4 regions of the Bradyrhizobium pachyrhizi genome follow, and region 2 is predicted to be linked to each of the others. Evidence: predicted binding sites of a transcription regulator. Region 2 holds the regulator's gene; each other region holds the start of a gene.
The links. Region 2 encodes HrcA, which represses chaperone genes, less so after heat shock. Its sites were predicted from a motif close to GTTAGCACTCNCNNNNNGNGAGTGCTAAC; they were not measured.

Region 1: a site for HrcA is predicted at 1,964-1,992, ahead of QA639_RS34355 (co-chaperone GroES). Genes of this name have one in related genera too.
Region 3: a site for HrcA is predicted at 1,919-1,947, ahead of QA639_RS07305 (co-chaperone GroES). Genes of this name have one in related genera too.
Region 4: a site for HrcA is predicted at 1,546-1,574, ahead of groES (co-chaperone GroES). Genes of this name have one in related genera too.

The regions. Positions count from the first base shown of each region.
Region 1 covers NZ_CP121667.1:7,270,449-7,274,659, reverse strand. The annotation lists gene QA639_RS34360 (coiled-coil domain-containing protein) at 1-1,257, opposite strand, end outside; gene QA639_RS34355 (co-chaperone GroES) at 2,035-2,349, shown strand; gene groL (chaperonin GroEL) at 2,435-4,084, shown strand.
Region 2 covers NZ_CP121667.1:185,928-190,138, forward strand. The annotation lists gene QA639_RS00840 (AraC family transcriptional regulator) at 1-138, shown strand, start outside; gene QA639_RS00845 (VOC family protein) at 207-632, shown strand; gene grpE (nucleotide exchange factor GrpE) at 681-1,286, opposite strand; gene hrcA (heat-inducible transcriptional repressor HrcA) at 1,452-2,540, opposite strand; gene rph (ribonuclease PH) at 2,711-3,424, shown strand; gene rdgB (RdgB/HAM1 family non-canonical purine NTP pyrophosphatase) at 3,436-4,071, shown strand; gene hemW (radical SAM family heme chaperone HemW) at 4,058-4,211, shown strand, end outside.
Region 3 covers NZ_CP121667.1:1,610,029-1,614,239, reverse strand. The annotation lists gene QA639_RS07320 (hypothetical protein) at 23-502, shown strand; gene QA639_RS07315 (hypothetical protein) at 690-968, shown strand; gene QA639_RS07310 (hypothetical protein) at 1,205-1,723, opposite strand; gene QA639_RS07305 (co-chaperone GroES) at 2,042-2,338, shown strand; gene groL (chaperonin GroEL) at 2,515-4,161, shown strand.
Region 4 covers NZ_CP121667.1:5,779,477-5,783,687, reverse strand. The annotation lists gene groL (chaperonin GroEL) at 1-1,145, opposite strand, end outside; gene groES (co-chaperone GroES) at 1,188-1,502, opposite strand; gene QA639_RS27430 (usg protein) at 1,897-2,187, shown strand; gene QA639_RS27425 (cupin domain-containing protein) at 2,300-2,866, shown strand; gene QA639_RS27420 (NupC/NupG family nucleoside CNT transporter) at 3,112-4,211, opposite strand, start outside.

The sequences.
Region 1 (4,211 bases), 1.8 Mb from region 2:
GACATCCAGCTCCAGCAGGCGTGCCATGCCAGCGATATCGCGGTTCGTGGCCTTGAGCGCCTCATCCAGATCGAGGCGACTGTAGCGCGGGCTGTAGTCGGCGCCGCCGACGCTTCGCAGCAGCGAGCTGGCGACCCCGCGGATCGCGGCCATCGAGCGATCGGACATCAATCCCGAAACAACCGCCAGCAACGAGATGAAGTAGGGGTTGAGTGGAGCGTTGCCGGCGAGTTTTCCTGTGTCGGCAAGCACAGGCACTCCGGCCTTTGCTATAATGAACATGACGATGGCCAAGACTGCGCCGAATGCAAGCCGAAGCGGGTATTCGCCGAACGAAAGTGAGTCCTGATCGTTGCTGATGAATGCGGCGAGCAAGTTCAGGGCGCTGCCGAGCACTCCCATTGAGATGAGCAACGACAAGACGACCATATCGTTCGTCCACAGCGCCACGGTGTAGACCGCTCCGCCCCAGACGCTGGAGAGCGAAGACAGTTCAGCGGTGACATTAAGGATGCGCTCGACGAGTTCGGGCGCGGTTGTCGAACTGGAATCTCCAAATAGCTTGGCAGCCGCCTGTTCGCGATCTTGCCGCTGTTCCTGGAGGCTGGCGATCCAGCTTTCTTTGCCCGTTATCTTGGCTTTATTCGTTTCAACCGTCGCACGAAGTTCTATATTCTCGATGTATCTCTTTTTCGCCTGCGCAAGTTCGCTGCCGAACTGCTTTTGCAGGTCGTCGCGAGAAAGCAGTAGTTCCAGTTGGGTAAGCAGCTCAGGGACAGTCGAGGTGCTTTCTGGCGGCGAGGTCGTAGAAATCGACGTCAACTGACCTGATGCTGTAGTGATTTTTTGCTTCAGAGATCTGACGTCCTCGGCAAGCCGGGCAGCCTCGTTTAGCTGTTCGGCCGCGAGCACCAGATTATTTTGCTTGTCTTTTGCGAGGTTTATCTTGTCTTGCGCAATGCCTTCGCGCAATTTTCTGATCGCCTCGGGCCAATTTTTGAAGTCCTCCCGAAACTGATCAATCCGCCAGATCGTCAAAGGCGCACCCTTCAAGCTCAATTCAGCGATCCTCGATTGGAATTGGGCTGCCGCAAAAAAGGTCACGGCGCCCGCCGCGGAGAGGACTACGAGGAGGCTCAATACAAAGCCGCCCAAAACGCGGACGGGTCGGAAGTCGCCGAGATAGCGTGTGACCCAGCTATCGCGCTTGGGCGCATTCTCTACTTGTGGCGTCGAAGTATCGGATGCATCGCTCATCGCAATTGTCCTCATCCGTGCGCATTTGGGGGCACATCCCGACGTGCAATTTGAGGGTGCTCTAATGAATGTTCAAAACCACCATGCCTGAATGCATCGATCAGTTGCTCGGTAGGCTGTCAAGCGTCAACCTGCGTCTTCCTTAATTGACAGCCGCTCTCCGGTAGAATGTTGCCCAGGCCTCGTTCCACCGGCTTCAGGCTCCTTGCTAACCGCCCAAAAATGCGTCTCTCGCGCTTTGCCGGCACGAAGAGCTTCACAAACCATCGCTCGAATTGCTCAAGCTTCTCGCCGGGCACTGACCACGGTCGAGCGGCGATTGATCGGATTGAGCTTATGTTGAATGGCGTCGTGTTCGATGCGCGAACTTCGTACGATACGGACAAAGTTGCGCGCCACATGCGCATAACGAAGCAATAGACTGCAGTTGCGCTTCAGGGGTGATTTCGCATACGCGCCACTCATCGCTGTTGTGCTTTTCCAGCCACTGTCCTGAGCGGCGGCCAAAGACCCCCGTCTGCTGCGACGCAAGAGATGGTCGGCGCACGGTCGTGCCGCGCCTGCGTCGCAGCTTGGGCCACACGGTCCGAGGCCGCGTTGAGGCAATGATCGCTAACGCAACTCCCAGATCAGGTGGCGAAGTATCCAATTTTTTCTGCTACGGACACTTGCTCCCGAAAAACCCTTGTCCTATTTCACTTTCGTCTGTGGCACTCATCGGCATCGAGTGCTGACAGCTTGGAGTTATCAAACCGTGCAAACACTCAGGAGGGCTGCATGAATTTCCGTCCACTTCATGACCGCGTCGTTGTCAAACGCATTGACGCAGACGAGAAGACCGCTGGCGGCATCATCATTCCAGACACCGCCAAGGAAAAACCCTCGCAGGGCGAAATCATCGCCGTCGGCCCGGGCGGTCGCGACGAGGCTGGCAAGCTGATCCCCATCGACGTCAAGATCGGCGACCGCGTCCTGTTCGGAAAATGGTCGGGCACCGAGGTCAAGATCGACGGCCATGAGTTGTTGATCATGAAGGAGAGTGACATCATGGGCGTTCTCACCGACGTGTCGTCCAGCAGGAAGGCTGCCTAATCCACCCGCTCGCACCGCTCGCCCTGAGGAGCGCCTGCCGGGCGCTCCGCCAAGGTGAGTAGACATCAAACTCAGGGAACTCATCATGTCAGCCAAAGAAGTCAAATTCTCCGTCGAGGCGCGCGACCGTATGCTGCGCGGTGTCGACATCCTCGCCAACGCCGTGAAAGTCACCCTCGGTCCAAAGGGCCGCAACGTCGTTCTCGAGAAGTCGTTCGGCGCTCCCCGCATCACCAAGGACGGCGTCACCGTCGCCAAGGAGATCGAGCTCGAGGACAAGTTCGAGAACATGGGCGCCCAGATGGTGCGCGAAGTCGCCTCCAAGTCCGCTGACGCGGCCGGCGACGGCACCACCACCGCGACCGTGCTGGCGGCTGCGATCGTCCGCGAGGGCGCCAAGTCGGTCGCTGCCGGCATGAACCCGATGGACCTGAAGCGCGGTATCGACCTCGCGGTCGAAGCCGTCGTTGCGGACCTCCAGAAGAACTCGAAGAAGGTCACCTCGAACGAGGAGATCGCCCAGGTCGGCACCATCTCCGCCAACGGCGATGCCGAGATCGGCAAGTTCCTCGCCGACGCCATGAAGAAGGTCGGCAACGAGGGTGTGATCACGGTCGAGGAGGCCAAGTCGCTCGAGACCGAACTCGACGTCGTCGAGGGCATGCAGTTCGACCGCGGCTACATCTCGCCCTACTTCGTCACCAACGCCGACAAGATGCGCGTCGAGATGGACGACGCCTACATCCTGATCAACGAGAAGAAGCTCTCCTCGCTGAACGAGCTGCTGCCGCTGCTCGAGGCCGTGGTGCAGACCGGCAAGCCGCTGGTCATCGTCGCCGAAGACGTCGAAGGCGAAGCGCTCGCCACCCTCGTCGTCAACCGCCTGCGTGGCGGCCTGAAGGTCGCAGCCATCAAGGCTCCGGGCTTCGGCGACCGCCGCAAGGCCATGCTGCAGGACATCGCGATCCTGACCGGCGGCCAGGCCATCTCGGAAGACCTCGGTATCAAGCTCGAGAACGTCACGCTGCAGATGCTCGGCCGCGCCAAGAAGGTGATGATCGACAAGGAGAACACCACGATCGTCAACGGCGCCGGCAAGAAGGCCGACATCGACGCCCGCGTTGCCCAGATCAAGGCGCAGATCGAGGAGACCACCTCGGACTACGACCGTGAGAAGCTGCAGGAGCGTCTCGCCAAGCTCGCAGGCGGCGTCGCGGTGATCCGCGTCGGCGGCGCGACCGAAGTCGAGGTGAAGGAGCGCAAGGATCGCGTTGATGACGCGATGCATGCGACCCGCGCGGCTGTCGAGGAAGGCATCCTGCCGGGTGGCGGCGTCGCCCTGCTGCGTGCCACCGAAGCGCTCAAGGGCTTGCGTACCAAGAACGATGACCAGAAGACCGGCGTCGAGATCGTGCGCAAGGCGTTGTCCTGGCCGGCCCGTCAGATCGCGATCAATGCCGGTGAAGATGGCTCGGTCGTGGTCGGCAAAGTCCTGGAGAAGACGCAGTACTCATACGGCTTCGATGCGCAGACGGGTGAGTACAGCAATCTGGTCTCCAAGGGCATCATCGACCCGACCAAGGTCGTGCGAACCGCAGTCCAGAACGCCGCCTCCGTGGCGGCGCTCTTGATCACGACCGAGGCCATGGTCGCCGAATTGCCGAAGAAGCCGGCGGCCGGTCCCGCGATGCCTCCTGGCGGCGGCATGGGTGGCATGGGCGGCATGGACTTCTGATCCAGCTGCGTCACGCCGAACCACGAAATGCGAAAGCCCTGGCAGCAATGCCGGGGTTTTCTACTAGGAGGTGCACGCACCACGCGTCGCCTTGGCCTGTTCGGCCAATTCTGCATGTCGATCGTTA
Region 2 (4,211 bases):
AGCGGCTATGCCGACCAGGCCCATCTCGCCCGCGAGTTCGTCGAGTTCGCAGGCGAACCGCCAACCGCCTGGGCGCGCCGCCAGGCGCTGACCGACCGCCGGCTGGTTCACGCCGGCGATGGGCTGGCTGACTGGTAACAAACCTTCAAGCCAACGCCGCGTTGCCTCGTGCAGGATGGCGCCGTCAGCCAAGGAGGTGAGCGACCATGACGCACGACATCGAACCGCCCCGCATCTACCCGACCCTGCGCTGCAAGGACGCCGAGGCGATGACCAATTGGCTCACGACAGTGCTTGGGTTCAGCGAACACGTCGTCTACCGCGATGGCGGCGTGATCCATCACGCCGAGCTCGCTTACGGTTCCTCGATGCTGATGCTGGGCCAGAGCCGTGACGACGCATATGGCAGGCTGGTCGGCGACCTCGACCACCGCCGCACCGACTCGATCTATATCGCCATCGACGATCCCGACGCGCTGCACGCGAAGGTCAAGGCTGCCGGCGCCAAGATCGAGATGGAACTGCGAGACACCGACTATGGCAGCCGCGACTTCGCCTGTCGCGATCCGGAAGGCAATCTCTGGAGCTTCGGCACCTATTGTCCGAAGGCACACGAGAAGCCGCGACCGTGAGCCCGCGCAATCCGCGAGCTCACAAACGGGCAGCCGGGATCGGACGGATCAGGCGGTGATGTCGGCGGTCGGGGCGGCCTTGGCGCCGCCCTTGGAGACGCCGACCAGGGCCGGACGCAGGATGCGCTCGCCGATCATGTAACCGGCCTGCACGACCTGCACTACGGTGCCCGACGGCACCGACGGATCAGGCACCTCGAACATCGCCTGCTGGAAGTTCGGATCGAACTTCTCGCCGATCGGGTCGAACTTCTTGACGCCGTTCTTCTCCAGCGCGTTGAGCAGCGAACGTTCGGTCAGCTCGACGCCTTCGATCAGCGCCTTCAGGCCGGGATCGGCGGCCTCCTTCGTCTCGGCCGGCACAGCGTCGAGCGCGCGCTGCAGGTTGTCGGCGATATCGAGCACGTCGCGGGCAAAGCCGGTGATGCCGTAGGTCTTGGCGTCGCTGACCTCGCGGCGGGTGCGCTGACGGAGGTTCTCCATCTCGGCCAGCGTGCGCAGCGTCCGGTCCTTCGCCTCGGCGAGTTCCTTGATCAGCGCCTCGGCCGATCCGGCCTCGGGCTCGTCAGGCATGATGTAGGGCTTCGAGACCACGGGTTCACCCGTCGGCGCCGAATTCTCGGTGTTGTCATTGGCCCGGTTCGGATCGGTCATGGCTTGCCTTCTCGAAAACTCGCGTCGGTTCAAATCTTGGGGATTGCTTGCCGGGATATCGTGCTTTGGGCGGCGAAAATCAAGCGCAACATACCGGTCTCGGGAACTGGGATCTCCGGCTTGGGTGAAGAAAACCCGTCAAATGAAAGCGAAATCGCCCTCCGGTCAGCCGCCCAGCATCTTGCTGACGATGCGCGCGGCATAATCGACGGTCGGGATCACCCGCGCATAGTTCAGCCGCGTCGGTCCGATCACGCCGAGGACGCCCACGATCCGCCCCTGGGCGTCGCCGTACGGCGCGATGATGGTCGAGGAACCCGACAGCGAGAACAGCTTGTTCTCCGAGCCGATGAAGATCCGCACGCCCTCGCCGCGTTCGGCGCGGCCGAGCAGATCGATCACGCCGCGCTTGGTTTCGAGATCGTCGAACAGCGACTTGATGCGCTCGAGGTCGTCGAGCGCATGCAGGTCCTCGAGCAGATTGGCGTGACCGCGCACGATCAGCTGGCGGTCCTCGTTCTCGCCGCCGGACCAGCTCGCGATGCCCGCCGCGACCACCTTTTGCGTGAGCTGATCGAGCTCGGCGCGGTTTTGCGTCAATGCCGTCTCGAGCTCAAGCCGCGCTTCAGCCAGCGTCCGGCCGCGGATCCGCGCATTGAGGAAGTTGGTTGCTTCGGTCAGGGCCGAGGATGGAACCCCCGGCGGCAGCGCCAGCACGCGGTTTTCGACCTGGCCGTCTTCGCCGACCAGCACGACCAGCGCCTTCTCCGGCTCGAGCCGCACGAACTCGATGTGCTTCAGCCGCGCATTCGACTTTTGCGTCAGCACCACCGCCGCGGCGCGGGTCAGTCCCGACAGGCGCGTCAAGGCTTCGCCAAGCGCGGCCTCGACGGATTGCGCGCGTCCGACGGCCGCAAGCTGGGTCTGGATCGATTGACGCTCGGCCTCGGTGAGGTCGCCGACCTGCATCAGCGCGTCGACGAAGAAGCGCAGCCCGAGTTCGGTCGGCAACCGGCCGGCGGAGGTGTGCGGCGCATAGATCAGGCCGAGCTGCTCGAGATCCGACATCACATTGCGGACCGAGGCCGGCGACAGCGGTAATGCGATCAGGCGTGAAATGTTGCGCGAACCGACCGGCTCGCCGGTCGCGAGGTAGCTTTCGACGATTTGACGAAAAATGTCGCGCGAACGCTCATTGAGCTGGGCGAGCCCGGCATGCGGCGCGATCAGGCCAATCGGATCGTGGTGAGTCACACTCCAGTCCCTCACAATTACTGCATAATTTGTCGATCCGGGAGGCCGATGACAAGCATGCATTCGGCCCCCTCGTACCGGACCATACCGGGGCCGAAAACCCTTGCCGCTGCCCCTTCCCGCTCCTACAAGCACGGCCAGCCAATTTTCTCGGATTTCTGGAGGATTTCATGCGGCCAAGCCGCCGTGCACCCGATGAACTGCGTCCCGTGTCGCTGGAACGCGGCGTCGTCAAATATGCCGAGGGTTCCTGCATGGTGAAGTTCGGCGACACCCATGTGCTGGTGACCGCCACGCTGGAAGAGCGGTTGCCGCCGTGGCTGAAGGGACAGGGCCGCGGCTGGGTCACCGCCGAATACGGCATGCTGCCGCGTGCCACCCTGGAACGCACCCGCCGCGAGGCCTCGGCCGGCAAGCAGGGCGGCCGGACGGTCGAGATCCAGCGGCTGATCGGCCGCTCGCTGCGCGCGGCGGTCGATCTCGAGGCGCTCGGCGAACGCCAGATCACGGTCGATTGCGACGTCATCCAGGCCGACGGCGGCACCCGGACCGCCTCGATCACCGGTGCCTGGGTGGCGCTGGCCGACTGCATCAACTGGATGAAGACCCGCAACATGCTGAAGGCCAATGTGTTGCGCGACAATGTGGCGGCGATCTCCTGCGGCATCTACCAGGGCACGCCGGTGCTCGATCTCGACTATGCCGAGGATTCCGAAGCCGACACCGACGCCAATTTCGTCATGACCGGTGACGGCCGGATCATCGAGGTGCAGGGCACCGCCGAGAAGACGCCATTCTCGGAAGGCGAATTCCTGGCGCTGATGGCGCTGGCGCGCAAAGGTGTCGCGCGTCTGGTCGACTTGCAAAAGATCGCGGTGGCGTAGTCAGATTGGCCATGCACCGCCGAATCACCGGAAGGCTCGTCATCGCCACCCATAATCCCGGCAAGCTTGCCGAGATGCGGGAACTGCTGGCGCCGCACGGCGTGGAGGCGGTGTCGGCCGGCGAGCTCGATCTCGCCGAGCCCGAGGAGACCGGCGACAATTTTCGCGCCAACGCGGCGATCAAGGCGATCGCGGCTGCGAAGGCGACCGGACTGCCCGCCTTCGCCGACGATTCCGGCCTCGTGGTCGACGCGCTCGACGGCGCGCCCGGGATCTACTCGGCGCGCTGGGCCGGCGAGGGCAAGGACTTCATGGCGGCGATGACGCGGATCGAGCGGCTGCTGCAGGAACGCGGCGCCACCGCACCGGACCGGCGCAAGGCGCACTTCGTGTCGGCGTTGTGCGTGGCCTGGCCCGACGATCATCTCGAGGAGGTCGAGGCGCGCGTCGATGGAGCCCTGGTCTGGCCGCCGCGTGGCACTGCCGGCTTTGGCTACGATCCGGCCTTCCTGCCGGATGGCTACACGCGGACCTTCGGCGAGATGACCAGCATCGAGAAGCACGGCCTGCCGCCGCTCGGGCTCGGCCTGTCGCATCGCGCCCGCGCCTTCGTGAAGCTCGCGGAGATCTGCCTTGAGCCACGCTGACCGAGAAGCCTTCGGCGTCTACGTGCACTGGCCGTTCTGCCTGTCGAAATGCCCGTATTGTGATTTCAACAGCCACGTGCGGCATGCGCCCGTCGACGAGGCGCGTTTCGTGCGCGCGTTCGCCCGCGAGATCGAGACGA
Region 3 (4,211 bases), 1.4 Mb from region 2:
TACTCAACACTGGAGATTGAACATGACGCAAGGAATTGTCAGGAATACTGCAATTGCGCTCTCGACTTTCGTTTGTGCGACACTGTTCTCCGTCACCTGGTCTGAGCAGGGCGGCATTTCGGCTTCGGTCGAAAGCGCCCAGGCGCGTGTGGGCCGACCGCTGACGCCCGTGAGCGTCGCGGGCGTTGCGCGTCGTCAGACCCGGCGCGCCGCGTACGGATACGGGGTTGGCGCGGGCGTCGCCGCTACGGCAGCTGTCGCTGCGGCTGCCGCTACTGCGCCGGCCTATTCCGGCTGGGGCACAAACGATTGGACCAATTCGTATGCCGCCCAGACGGATCCCTACTTTGGCCAGCCCTACTATCCGGCACGAGCCTACCAAAGGATCAGTCCGTATTACGGCTATGCCGGATGGACGGAGTACAAGGCAGCCAACGGTATCGGCTGCGAGCCTGGCACGATGACGAAAATGTCTGACGGCCGCATGTACGTCTGCCAGTGACGTCGGCGCAACGGCATCGCAGAGGGCGGCTCAACGAGCCGCCCTCTTTCACGATGAAGCAGATCGATCTCACGCGGCGACGGGTCGCGCGCGGCGTTGATCTACGTCAACATCGCCTCCCCCCTTGCCACTGACGATACCTTGGGCCGCATCTGAAGCGGGCTCCATCACCTTCGGTTCACGTGCGATGAGGAGGATCACCATGCGTCGGACGAACATTGTTTCGACCAAGTCAGTGACGTTTGCGGGAATAGCGGCGAGCCTGATGTTGGGGTTTGCAGGCGCCGCTCTCAGTCCAGCACCGGCCAACGCGGTGATCTACTGCACGTATGTCGGTTATCCGGCAGGCTGCGTGGCGCGGGCAGGCGTTGTGCTCAGGCCTCGTCCGGTGGCGCGCGCTGCGGTCCGCCACAATGCGGGCGGCAATTTGAATGGCGGCGTCAATCGGGTTGGCGTGCGGCGATAAGGCCGTGTTTGCGGGTCTCCTTGCCTTCTCCCCTTGTGGGAGAAGGTGGCGCGGACGCAATCCGCGCCGGATGAGGGGTTCTATCCGCGAGCCAGCAAACGAGAGAGGGTCACGCGCGGAGGAAGACCCTCACCCGCTTTGCATCTGACGATGCAATCCGGCCTCTCCCACAAGGGAAGAGGCGCACCGCGCTGTGCGGTCAGGTCAAAGATCGGCCAAAAACTGATTGCTCGCTTTTACGCCCTCGGGGCGCAGCGGACATAGACCATGTTGCCGTAGCGGACCCCGGCGTCCTTGTCGACGAAGCGGGTGATCATGACGCGGCCGTCGAACGAGACGATCTCGCGGTCCTGCTCGCCGGGCGTCGGTCCTGGCGGGCCGATATAGTTCTTGCCGCTCGGGGAACCCTTCAGCCGCAGTTCCTGCGGGGTGGCCTGGTCGGCCAGATGCATGATCACGCCGCCGTTCTGGCCGGCGCCGATCACGTAAGGCTGCTTGCACTGGCCGCGCGCGGCGGCCTCGGTGCGGGCGCGATCGGCGGGATTCTGGAACGAGGCGAGACCCCAGCGGCCGACGATCTCGTCGGCGCGGATGCTCGCGGGCATTTCGGGGGCGACCCCCGGCTCGGCTGGCGCCGGCTCAGGGTTCGACGACAACGACGGCAGGCTCATGCTGCCGCACGCCCCCAAGAGTGTCGTCAGCGCCGAAACAGCCGCGAACCGTGCGACCAATCGCGCGTTGAATGACCTGATCATATGCATCCCCCGACTATGTCCCGGCCGCACCCGTCCCGCAGCCAAGCGTAAAACTTAAGACGGAGCAATGACGTCTGACAAAATTACGTCATCGCTACGATTTGGTTTCTGGTCCACCATCCTATATTGGCCTCACCAAGGCCTTAACCCGTTTGCTTGACAGAAACTGCGCCAAGCCATATTTCCCGGCCCACAATTAGCACTCTTGCACCACGATTGCTAAAAGCGTCGGGCGTCCTGCCCAGCGCCGACCGGGCCGGCATCCAACGCCGGTCCCGATGAACCGGACCTGAAACCGAGCCTCCAAGAGGGAACGTCATGGCTAAATCCACCTTCCGCCCCCTGCACGACCGCGTCGTGGTCAAGCGTATCGATGCCGAGGAGAAATCCAAGGGCGGCATCATCATTCCGGACTCGGCGAAGGAGAAGCCGTCCCAGGGCGAGATCGTCGCCGTCGGCCCGGGTGGCCGCGACGAGGCCGGCAAGCTGATCCCGATCGACCTCAAGGTCGGCGACCGCGTGCTGTTCGGCAAATGGTCGGGCACCGAGGTCAAGCTCGACAACCAGGAGCTCCTGATCATGAAGGAGTCCGACATCATGGGCGTGCTGGCGTAATAAGGCCGGCAATTCCAGAACCCGCCGCACCCTCTAGCTGTCATGCCCGGGCTTGACCCGGGCATCCATCAATCTTCGCAAGATTCTCGCAAGGACGATGGATTGCCGGGTCAAGCCCGGCAACGACGATCGCAGATGCCGGCGCCCGCACCGAAACATTCCAGGAGTTCAAATCAATGGCTGCCAAGGACGTAAAATTCGCCGGAGACGCCCGCGACCGCATGCTGCGCGGTGTCGACGTGCTCGCCAACGCCGTGAAGGTGACGCTCGGCCCCAAGGGCCGCAACGTCGTCATCGAGAAGAGCTTCGGCGCTCCCCGCATCACCAAGGACGGCGTCACCGTCGCCAAGGAGATCGAGCTCGACGACAAGTTCGAGAACATGGGCGCGCAGATGCTGCGCGAGGTTGCTTCCAAGACCAACGACACCGCCGGTGACGGCACCACCACCGCGACCGTGCTGGCGCAGGCCATCGTCCGCGAGGGCGCCAAGTCGGTCGCCGCCGGCATGAACCCGATGGACCTCAAGCGCGGCATCGACACGGCAGTATCGGCCGTGATCAAGGACATCGAGAAGCGCGCCAAGCCGGTCGCCTCCTCGTCCGAAGTCGCCCAGGTCGGCACCATCTCGGCCAATGGCGATGCCGCGATCGGCAAGATGATCGCGCAGGCAATGCAGAAGGTCGGCAACGAGGGCGTGATCACCGTCGAGGAGAACAAGTCGCTCGAGACCGAGGTCGATATCGTCGAGGGCATGAAGTTCGACCGCGGCTACCTCAGCCCCTACTTCATCACCAACGCCGAGAAGATGACTGCCGAACTCGAGGATGCCTACATCCTGCTGCACGAGAAGAAGCTGTCCGGTCTGCAGGCCATGCTGCCGGTGCTGGAAGCCGTGGTGCAGTCGGGCCGTCCGCTCTTGATCCTCGCCGAGGACGTCGAGGGCGAGGCGCTGGCGACCCTGGTCGTCAACCGCCTGCGCGGCGGGCTCAAGGTCGCCGCCGTCAAGGCGCCGGGCTTCGGCGATCGCCGCAAGGCGATGCTGGAGGACATCGCGATCCTGACCGGCGGTCAGCTGATCTCCGACGACCTCGGCATGAAGCTCGAGAACGTCACGGTGAACATGCTCGGCCGCGCCGGCAAGATCGTGATCGACAAGGAGAACACCACGATCGTTAAGGGCGCCGGCAAGAAGAAGGACATCGACGCCCGCGTTGGCCAGATCAAGGCGCAGATCGAGGAGACCACCTCGGACTACGACCGCGAGAAGCTGCAGGAGCGCCTTGCCAAGCTCGCGGGCGGCGTTGCGGTGATCAAGGTCGGCGGTGCGACCGAGGTCGAGGTCAAGGAGAAGAAGGACCGTGTCGAGGACGCGCTGAACGCGACCCGCGCCGCGGTGCAGGAAGGCATCGTGCCCGGCGGCGGCGTCGCGCTGCTGCGCGCCAAGAAGGCGGTCGGCCGGCTCACCAACCCGAATGCCGACGTCCAAGCCGGCATCAACATCGTGCTCAAGGCGCTCGAAGCTCCGGTCCGCCAGATCTCGGAGAACGCCGGTGTCGAGGGCTCGATCGTGGTCGGCAAGATCCTCGAAAACAAGTCGGAGACCTTCGGCTTCGACGCGCAGACCGAGGACTATGTCGACATGGTCGACAAGGGCATCATCGACCCCGCCAAGGTGGTGCGCACCGCCTTGCAGGACGCCTCCTCCGTGGCCGGTCTGCTCGTGACCACCGAGGCCATGGTCGCCGAACTGCCGAAGGACGCAGCGCCGGCAATGCCGGGCGGCGGCGGCATGGGTGGAATGGGCGGCATGGGCGGCTTCTAAGCCTTACCCGCGCAATCCGCATCGCAATCGAAGGCCGCCTCCGGGCGGCC
Region 4 (4,211 bases), 3.3 Mb from region 2:
CCGACGCGGATCACCGCGACGCCGCCTGCGAGCTTGGCGAGACGCTCCTGCAGCTTCTCACGGTCGTAGTCCGAGGTGGTCTCCTCGATCTGCGCCTTGATCTGGGCAACGCGGGCGTCGATGTCGGCCTTCTTGCCGGCGCCGTTGACGATCGTGGTGTTCTCCTTGTCGATCATCACCTTCTTGGCGCGACCGAGCATCTGCAGCGTGACGTTCTCGAGCTTGATGCCGAGGTCTTCCGAGATGGCCTGGCCGCCGGTCAGGATCGCGATGTCCTGCAGCATGGCCTTGCGGCGATCGCCGAAGCCCGGAGCCTTGACGGCCGCGACCTTCAGGCCGCCACGCAGGCGGTTGACGACGAGGGTGGCAAGGGCTTCGCCTTCGACGTCCTCGGCGACGATGACCAGCGGCTTGCCGGTCTGCACCACGGCCTCGAGCAGCGGCAGCAGCTCGTTCAGCGAGGAGAGCTTCTTCTCGTTGATCAGGATGTAGGCGTCGTCCATCTCAACGCGCATCTTGTCGGCGTTGGTGACGAAGTAGGGCGAGATGTAGCCGCGGTCGAACTGCATGCCCTCGACGACGTCGAGTTCGGTCTCGAGCGACTTGGCTTCCTCGACCGTGATGACGCCCTCGTTGCCGACCTTCTTCATGGCGTCGGAGAGGAACTTGCCGATCTCGGCATCGCCGTTGGCGGAGATGGTGCCGACCTGGGCGATCTCCTCGTTCGAGGTGACCTTCTTGGAGTTCTTCTGGAGGTCCGCAACGACGGCTTCGACCGCGAGGTCGATACCGCGCTTCAGGTCCATCGGGTTCATGCCGGCGGCGACCGACTTGGCGCCTTCCTTCACGATCGCCGCGGCCAGCACGGTCGCGGTGGTGGTGCCGTCGCCGGCCGCGTCAGCGGACTTGGAGGCGACTTCGCGCACCATCTGGGCGCCCATGTTCTCGAACTTGTCCTCGAGCTCGATCTCCTTGGCGACGGTGACGCCGTCCTTGGTGATGCGGGGAGCGCCGAACGACTTCTCGAGCACGACGTTGCGGCCCTTCGGGCCGAGGGTCACCTTCACCGCATTGGCGAGGATGTCGACGCCGCGCAGCATCTTGTCGCGCGCCTCGACGGAGAATTTGACTTCTTTAGCTGCCATCTGAGTTTTTCCTTGAGAGAATGACTGGAGGGAAAGAGGCGCTTAGGCCGCCTTCTTCTTGGAAGCGGGGACGTCGAGCACGCCCATGATGTCGCTTTCCTTCATGATCAGCAGGTCTTCGCCGTCGATCTTGACCTCGGTGCCCGACCACTTGCCGAACAGGACACGGTCGCCGACCTTGACGTCGATGGGGATCAGCTTGCCGGCTTCATCGCGGCCGCCCGGGCCAACGGCGATGACTTCGCCCTGCGAGGGCTTTTCCTTGGCACTGTCCGGAATGATGATGCCGCCAGCAGTCTTCTCTTCGGCGTCGATACGCTTGACCACGACGCGGTCGTGAAGCGGACGGAATTTCATGCAGTCCTCCTAAACATTTGTAGATGCTGTAGATTTTTGGAGAGTTAGCAGTCCAGTCCAGCGAGTGCCAGACTGGTTGGGCAGGAGATAGGCCAAGCCTTGGCGGCGGGCAAGTGCCTCTAGCAGAAAAATTGGCACTCGTGAGTGCGGTCTGCCAGAAGGATGCCGAGATCATTTCGGCATCCTTAATGCCGCCGAGAGGGGGCGCCGGGGCTATTAGCAGATGCGGTAAGCTGCTGCCAACGCAAGAAATTTCAACAACCTATTAAACATTTAGGCTTGAGATGGGTTAGTCGCGTGCGTCACATTTCTCTCATGTGAGCGCATCCATTGCCGGTGGTCCGGCGGGGGAGGTCGGCCACCACGTGAATGCGCTCCGTCACAGGAGGTTGGCATGGTCTCGCGAGTTGGTGGGGTTGTTTCCGACGATTTCCGGAAGCAGTTGCTGGGGTACGGGCTGACGACGGCGCAAATCCTCTATCGGATGCCGGATCACCCCTCGTTGCTGCAGACGTATGTCTGGCAGAACTACGACCTGTTTCCGAAATTTCCGGCGCTGCAGGATTTCCTCGCGTTCTGGCAAGCGAAGCTCGAGGGCCCGCTGTTTTCGGTGACGGTGGCGCATTCCAAGCTGGTCAAGCCGGCCGAGCTGCGTGCCGTCGACGGCGTGTTCCGGCTGCATTGAGCGGGCTGAACCCCGGCTTTGGGGGCAAAAGCGCGCTGTGCGCCTTTGCTCGCCTCGCGGTGCGCGACTTGTGTTAGCCTCTCTCCGTCACAAAAAGACGGGAGGCGAAACAATGGCCAAGAAGACGGCATCAAGATCGGCAGCCAAGACCGCGGTGAAGAAGAAATGGTCGGGGCTCGGCGCCGGCACCAAGAAGACGTCCGCGAAATCGTCCGCGCGCAAGACCATCAAGTCGAAAGGCCGCGTCCCGGCGGCCAAAAAGAGTGCGCCGAAAACTGCAGCCAAGGCGCGGCCGAAACAGCGCGTCGCGATCAGCCATCACCGCGAAGAGGACTTCAAGGCCGACGGGCTGCGCGCCTACGCCAAGTACCGCGACCTCGGCATCGCCGCCGCCTCGCATGGCCTCGCGCAGGCGCACGTCATCCGGCTGCAGGGACCGTGCAATCCCGATGAAGTGTCGAAGTTGCACTTCCACGACGTCGACTTCCAGATGGTCTATGTGCTCAAGGGCTGGGTGAAGACCTACATGGAAGGCGAGGGCGAGACGCTGATGCAGCAAGGCAGCGCCTGGACCCAGCCGCCGCGCATCCGGCACATGATCCTGGACTACTCCGACGACGTCGAACTGCTGGAGGTGATCCTGCCGGCCGAGTTCAAGACGGTGGAGCTGAAGGCGTAGGCTTTTCGCGGCCGTCATGGCCGGGCTTGAACCGGCCATCCATCCTGCTTCGAAAGATTCTCCTTGGCCGATGGATGCCCGGGTCATAGGCAAGCGGAAGCGACGCCGTCCTTCGGACGGTTATGCCCGGGCATGACGACCTGGTCGAAATTACGTAGCCCGGATGCAGCGAAGCGAAATCCGGGGCTTCCATACGCGGGCCGAACCGTCCCGGATTGCGCTGCGCCGCATCCGGGCTACTGCGGCTACGGCTGCGTCAGCATCCCCACGATCGCGCCCATCAGGCAGGTCGTCAGCGTGCCCGAGACGATCGACTTCAGCCCGAGCGCGTTGATCTCGTCGCGTCGCTCGGGCGCCATGATGCCGAGGCCGCCGATCATGATGCCGAGGCTCGCGAAGTTGGCAAAGCCGCACATCGCGTAGAGCATGATCAGCCGCGAGCGCGGATCGAGCGCGTCGGGGCCGAGCTTCGACAGGTCGACATAGGCGATCAGTTCGTTCAGCACGGTCTTGGTGCCCATCAGGCTTCCCGCCGTGATCGCCTGCGGCCAGGGCAGGCCCATCAGCCAGCACACCGGCGCCATGACGTAACCAAGCAGGCGCTGCAGCGAGATCTTTGCGCCGCCGATCTCCGGCAGCAGGCCGATGATCGCGTTCGCCAGATACACCAGCGCGACCAGCACCAGCAGCATCGCGATGATGTTCATCAAGAGCTCGAGCCCGGCCGCCGTGCCCTTCACGATCGCGTCCATCGTCGACGACACCTGGATATCGGGGTTGTCGAGCGATCCGCCGGTGCGCTTGTCCGACGTTTCCGGCACCATGATCAGGCTCACTAAAATTGCGGCCGGCGCGCCGAGCACCGAGGCGATGACGAAATGCGCGGCCGCATCCGGGATCAGCGGGGCCAGCAGCGTCGCATACAGCACCAGCACCGTGCCGGCGATCCCGGCCATGCCGCCGGTCATCACCAGAAACAATTCGCTGCGGGTGAGCTGCGCCAGATAGGGGCGGATGAACAGCGGCGCTTCGACCATGCCGAGGAAGATATTGGCCGCGGTCGAGAGCCCGACCGCGCCGCCGACGCCGAGCGTGCGCTCGAGCAGCCAGGCCATGCCGCGCACAACAGGCGGCAGCACGCGCCAATAGAACAACAGCGTCGTCAGCACGCTCATGACCAGGACGATCGGCAGCGCCTGGAAGGCGAGGATGAAATCCGAGCCCGGCGCCTTGGGATCGAACGGCGCCGGGCCGCCGCCGACATAGCCGAACACGAAGGCGGTGCCGGCGCGGGTCGCGGCGGCAATGGTGCCGACCGCGTCATTGATCGCGCCGAAGGCCTGCG